DNA from 2 places in the Pseudobacillus sp. FSL P4-0506 genome. Region 1 is predicted to be linked to the other one. Evidence: riboswitches for the same ligand, from Rfam matches in the RefSeq annotation. Region 1 holds a riboswitch; the other holds the start of a gene.

The links. A riboswitch is a leader RNA that binds a small molecule or an ion and turns the genes downstream of it on or off. The one in region 1 is predicted to bind lysine.
Region 2: linked by a shared signal. The riboswitch ahead of dapA (4-hydroxy-tetrahydrodipicolinate synthase) and the one ahead of MKZ02_RS08810 (amino acid permease) in region 1 are both predicted to bind lysine.

The regions. Positions count from the first base shown of each region.
Region 1 is NZ_JBBOOI010000001.1:1,803,430-1,806,858, forward strand. Features, by position in the region: gene MKZ02_RS08810 (amino acid permease) at 92-1,561, opposite strand; lysine riboswitch at 1,662-1,840, opposite strand; gene MKZ02_RS08815 (APC family permease) at 1,983-3,429, opposite strand, start outside.
Region 2 is NZ_JBBOOI010000001.1:3,228,172-3,231,600, reverse strand. Features, by position in the region: gene dapA (4-hydroxy-tetrahydrodipicolinate synthase) at 321-1,214, opposite strand; lysine riboswitch at 1,342-1,521, opposite strand; gene MKZ02_RS16050 (M20 family metallopeptidase) at 2,365-3,429, opposite strand, start outside.

The sequences.
Region 1 (3,429 bases):
GAATGAAATTCCTCCAGCTCTGACAAGGTGTAATCGTAATCCTCGTATAATGTCTTTGATAAAATTTTACTTCTGCTTTAGCAATAACCTATTAGTCCCTGTTGAAATCACATTCTTCCAAAGGAATGACTTTCGTTTTGTGTTTGATTTTGTAAGCAATCCAAAAGATCAAGAATAGAGGAAGACCAATATAGGAAACAAGGACTCCATTCCAGTCAATTTGGCCTCCCATAAACGCTTGGAAATTTTGGCCCAAAATGACGAAAGTACATAGAATAAGTGCCAACAATGGCCCAATTGGAAACCATTTTGCACGATAAGGAAGAGTGGTTACGTCCCCTCCTTGAGCGATAAAAGCCCGACGGAAGCGATAGTGACTAATGGCGATCCCGAGCCATGTGACGAAACCAGCCATTCCGGAAGCGTTTAACAGCCAAACATAGACAGCGCCGTCGCCAAAGAAAGTAGTTAGAAATGCGAGAGAACCGACCAATGTGGTAATAATGAGCGCATTGACCGGTACCCCTCTTTTGTCAAGGCGAGCCAAAAATTTTGGGGCCTGTCCATCACGTGCCAAGTCCCAGAGCATACGGGTGGAAGCATACATGCCTGAATTGCCTGCGGACAATACAGAAGTGAGTATGATAGCATTCATAACAGAAGCAGCAAAAGCAAAACCTGCCCGTTCAAACACTAGCGTGAAGGGACTTACAGAAACAGAGTCACTTAGCAGACGTTCGTCTGTGTATGGGAGAATCAATCCGATCACAAGAATAGCTAAAATATAAAAAAGCAAAATGCGCCAAAATACAGAATTAATAGCTTTAGGAATATTTTTTTCTGGTTCTTCACTTTCACCGGCGGCTACTCCGAGCAGCTCCGTGCCTTGGAAAGAGAAGCCAGCTGCCATGAAAACACCTAAAACAGCTAAAAACCCGCCATTGAAAGGAGCGTCTTTAATTGTAAAGTTTGTGAGGCCAATGGCTTCGCCGCCCATAATACCAAAAATCATAAACAAACCGGTAACAATAAATAAAATAATAGTGACTACTTTAATAAGTGCAAACCAAAATTCTGATTCTCCAAATCCTTTGGCAGACATAAAATTCAAGCCAAACATAATTAAAAGTGCGAGACCGCTCCAGAGAATGGAAGGACTGTCAGGGAACCAAAATTTCATAATGAGCACTGCAGCGGCAAGTTCTGCAGCAATGGTAATCGCCCAGTTGTACCAATAATTCCAGCCGATGGCAAATCCAAGGGCCGGATCAACAAATTTTGATGCATATACCTTAAAGGAACCAGCTACCGGCATATAGGCCGCCATTTCTGCAAGGCTCGTCATTAAGAAATAGACCATTACTCCGATTGCTGCATAAGCGAGCAGTGCCCCTCCAGGACCGGCATTATGAATAGCTCCGCCGCTTGCTAAAAATATCCCTGTTCCGATGGATCCTCCGAGAGAAATCATCGTTAGATGGCGTGCTTTTAGAGTCCTCTTCAACTGATTGGGCTTTGATGATGATGTCGATGATGATGACGTAACTGTATTCCTCAATATTGTGCACTCCTTTTCGTGATAAAGATTGAATCATTTCAAGGGCAAATAAAAAACAGCCGTCGAAGAAGATCGACGGCTGTTAACAAGTCCGTTTAATCCTTCCGAAGATAGCCCTCCACGTTAAATAACGCGACAGTGATGTTCCTGTTCGAAAACATCCCCAGCATGAACAGACAATGACCTGTCCACACTTCGGCAGTTTATCCTTTCAAACGGAGTCATAGATGTCATTGTCTCTCTTCCGCTTTACTCATATAAGCTGCAGCCTCTATCCCATCGGTAAATGGGAATATTTAATTGACACTAGAATTATAGTCAATTCTTATCAATCTTGCAATGGTTAATTTTAGCTCTTCTTCTCTGGAATATGCACAAAGCCCTGTCATCCTCTCGAAGAGGTGTTTCGTAATTTGAGTAAAGATTATTTTTTAAATCGATAAGGGACGGTAGTGACAATGACATTCTTTTGATAAAGAAGGTAGATTCTTAAACGTAAGCTCGACTGATTGTGTAATATGTCCTGCCATCTCTTCTTCGTAATGAATTGTGGAATAAGTACGGTTAAGGTATGGTTCCTTTCATTCGCTTTTTCCACGGCTATGTCAATAAACCGGGCGAGAGGCCTCATTAAGCTTCTATATTGAGAATGCAGAGTAACAAGACGGACATTAGGCTTCCACTTTCTCCATCTCTCCTCCATTTGTCGTTCGCTTTCACGGTCAAAAGCGACGTAAACAGCAATGACAGTATCACCGATTAGTTCGGCATAATTTAAGGAATTTTCAACTACCTTTGTAATGCCGGCAACCGGGACAATGACGACATTTCCTTTAAATTGAAGTGCTTCTTCTCCAGATTTAATTCTCAGTTGTTCACCTGTTGCCATATAATGACTTTTAATTCGATGAAACATAAAGATAATAATCGGTAAGAAAACTAGCACAGGCCACACTTGAGAAAACTTAGTGGTAAAGAAAATCACCACAACAGTTAAGCTAATGAGCGCGCCGATTAAATTAACTGTTAATTTATACGTCCAGCCAACAGGCTTCTCTTTTACCCACTTTACAATCATGCCTGATTGGGAAAGGGTGAAGGGAATAAATACACCAACGGCATACAATGGAATAAGCTGTTCAGTTTCCCCCCTAAAAGCCACGATAAGTAGAATAGACATGATGCCGAGCGTGACGATTCCATTTGAGTAACCAAGCCGGTCTCCACGCATGAGAAACATCCGTGGAATATACTTGTCCGTTGCTAAGTTAACGGCTAGCAATGGAAAAGCAGAAAAACCAGTATTAGCCGCAAGAACTAAAATAAGAGCTGTAGTTCCTTGAACAAAGTAATAAATGAAATTTCTACCGAATACTTCAGACGAAATTTGTGATACCACTGTTTCTTCTGCTTTAGGAGTGATTCCTAGCCAATAAGCTAAAAACATAATGCCAGAAAAAAGAATCGCCAAGATAATCCCCATCATTATTAAGGTGTTTGCTGCATTTTTAGCAGCGGGTTCCTTAAAGTTAGGAACCGCATTAGAAACAGCCTCTACTCCAGTAAGAGCTGAACAGCCGGATGAGAAAGCTCTGAGCAATAAAAACAGACTGATGCCAGGAACGGCTGTTCCGATCGGAGAGTGCAGATCACTCGGTATTTGTCCGGTTGCAATTTTCCATAAACCTACGGCTGAAAGAAGAAGTAAGGCGGCTACAAATAAATATACTGGATAAGCAAGAACAGAAGCAGATTCTGTTACCCCTCGTAAATTCAAAATCGTAATTAATACAACTAGTAAAGCAGCAATAGATACATTATGTTCGTGCAATTGCGGAAAAGCAGAGGTGAGAGCGTCGGTTCCGGCTGAT
Region 2 (3,429 bases), 1.4 Mb from region 1:
CTTCCAGCAGCTAAAATCCTTTACGGTAGATGACAGTCTTATCCGTGTATTTGGTTGTCGGGAGAATGAATGGTTATTCCTTTATTAATTGCATAATCAACAAAGGACAGTTGAATGAAATCAAAGTAGCTAATGGATTCTTTGGTAGAAAAGAGGATAATGGTTAATTTCACAATGAGTATAAGATAAGAAGCGACTGCAGCGGGGATCTGTTGAAGAGTAGGTGGTGGGGTTTATTCGTAGCAGTGTGAAATACGAGAAAAGAGCTGACCTTGGTGCAAAAATGCACGAAGGCCAGCTCTTTTTCAATAGAATGTACATTAAGAAATCGCTTTTTCTTTTACACTCAGTGATTGCAGTGCTTGTTGTAAGTCCGCTTTTTCTTCCTCATTTAGAGGAACCATTGGTAAGCGAACACCGCCTACAGGGATCCCGTTTAAATTTAATGCGGCTTTTACAGGTGATGGACTTGGTGCAGCAAATAACGCTTTCACGATGGGGAGAAGGTGGCGATGGGCTAGAGCCGCCTCTCTAAGTTTTCCATTCCTGAAGTTTTCAATCATCCTTTGCATTTCATTTCCGATAACATGAGAAGCAACTGAGATCACTCCTGTACCGCCAATTGATAATACTGGTAAGGTTAACCCATCGTCTCCACTGTACAATGAAAAATCGTCAGGTGTTTGGCTTATGATTTCTGTCATGGCATCTAAATTGCCGCTTGCATCTTTAATGGAGACAATGTTGGGGATCTGTGCCAGGCGAACAACTGTCTCAACAGACATATTGACCACGCTTCGCCCTGGTATATTATAAAGCATGACCGGTAATGACGTGGACTCAGCAATCGCTTTAAAGTGTTGATGTAAACCCTCTTGCGACGGCTTGTTATAATAAGGGACAACGAGCATAATGCCATCGACTCCTGCTTCCTCTGCAAGCTTCGTCAAATGAATAGAGGCTCTTGTGTTATTGGAGCCGGTACCAGCAATAACAGGAACTCTTCCATTTACAACTTCGACGACAAACTTAAATAACTCAACTTTCTCTTCCGTCGTTAACGTAGGGGATTCTCCGGTTGTGCCCGCTACCACTAAGCCGTCCGTGCCATTGTTAATTAAATAATTAATTAAGTTTTCTGTAGCATGAAAATCAATCTCACCATTTTGTTCAAATGGGGTTACCATAGCAGTTAAAATTTGTCCGAAATTCATTGCTTCTCCACATCCTTTATTATTTTTATACAATAGAGGGAGAAGGGCGGTTGGTAGTTAACGCAAAAAAGCAGCAGCGAGGCTTCGCTGCTGCAGTAGAAACAATTAGGTGAAAAATTATTTCTGTGCGTAAGATAGCCCTCCATATAGTTTCCTATATGACAATTCTGTATTTATTCAATAACAGAACCAGCTTCAAGAAAAATGAGATTCTTTCGGCTTCGGCAAATTCCCCTTTTCGCAATCATCATTGGACCTCATTATCCTCATATTGCGTACTCATGGTCTTTGCGCCTCTATCCTTACTTCAAAAAAGTATTGAAATAAGTAAATATGTAATTATATTATACAATATCAGCTTTTCTATTGGATTGCAAGGATAAGTGAGAGCTGTCTTTAAGTATTTTAATGTAATAGAGTGGTAGGGGGAAAATAGTTGTAGTCGGGAGCAGGGTTAACAGAAAACAAGAGTACTCATCGTTCAATCCTGGAGTCAGGTCCAGTGGTAACAGGTGAGCACTCCCAAGATATTTTTAACTCATTTAAAATTAGTGAAAGGGAAGAACGCAATGAAGAAGGGGAATTTTTTCTTGTTAACGGTGATGCATATGTATCTACGTTCAATGGAAATTCGTTTAGTTCTAAGCATTACAGCGTCATATGATAAAAAGTTTTATCGTTATCACTCATATTAGCTTTTTTATTGAATTGATCACTGCTTTCATAGTAGTTTGTTTGTATGCTCTTTATTCGGAAAAGCCAATCGAGTGGAACAGCTCCCCATTCCTGCCGTGCGGGTAATTAAAAACCGACACCATTTACAGATGCCGGTCGTGATACTGACAGTATTACATATTAAACAATGCCATCTTAGCGTACGGCGCCTAAACGATCGAAAAGAACCACGGAGTCGGCTTTATACGCAATATCGGTTTTGTTTTCGGTGGCATTAGGTCACATAGCCGCCCATGGAAAAACTGTCTGGATGCTAAATTTTGTTAATCAGCTTCAGCATTCAGTTTTAAAGCCAGCTTAAATTGCCGATCTGAAGATGGAGCAGTTTGCCTCTAAGCTTTTGTCACCCAGCAAAAGAAGAGTTTTTTACTATCTGTTATTTAATAAGAAAAGAACGCATCAGTATATTCCGTCTTTACACAGGAAGAGCAGGCTTATACTTGTTATCTTTCGTACGAGTTTCAAATTCCCGTTTGGCTTGCTCGATTTTTCTGTCATCGCTGTACAGGTCATATAAACCCCCAGCGAGGGTTTTTGCTGCAAAAATCATTCCTTTTAAGCCGACTCCTGAACCGGAGGCAGCCGTTGATTGCCATGTGTGTGGAGCTGTGCCCATTGGCCAGCAGCTTATTAAGCATTGTGCAAGCGGAGTAATCCAGCTAACATCACCAACATCGGTGGAGCCGGGAGCAATTTTTCCTTTATCAAATGTGGCTTCAACTGAGTCATGAAGGACCATTTGGTTGATATAGTCTGGCGCATGATAGGTCTGCATCACGCTGCGTTTTTGACTTAAGGTATATGATTTAGAGATTTCCTCGGCAAATTGGTAGTCCTCTCCTGTGAAGCGAGGGGAGTGAATCTCATTCATATTATTATACAAAACATCTTCTAACACACTGTTAGATAACGTGTCATAACAGCCGGCGAGAAGCTCCGATTCAACCTCTGTTTCGGTCATCATGGCAGCACCAGAAGCAATCTTTTTTAATCTCTTTGTTATCTCTTTCACCTCTTCTCTATGGGGAGCGCGGATATAATACCATACCTCTGCTTCTGGATGGACGATATTTGGCTCATGCCCTCCATTTGTAATGGAGTAATGAATCCGGGCTGCGTCTATGATATGCTCTCTTAAATAATTCGCACCAATATTCATCAATTCCACACCGTCTAAGGCGCTTCTGCCCATATGCGGTGCTGCAGCGGCATGGGAAGCAACACCGGTGAACTTAAACTTGATAGAGTTCATCGCTAATGTTGAAGCGCTCCACACGGTTGTAATAGGTGCTGGATGCCAAGTGAAACAAGCATCTAAATCATCAAATACACCTTCTTTGGCCATGATAACCTTTCCGGTTAATGTTTCTTCCGCTGGGCAGCCATAATAACGAATGGTGCCAGAAATTTCTCCTTTTTCGAGAGCTTGTTTAATGGCTAAAGCCGCTCCAAGGCCAGCTGTTCCTAATAAGTTGTGCCC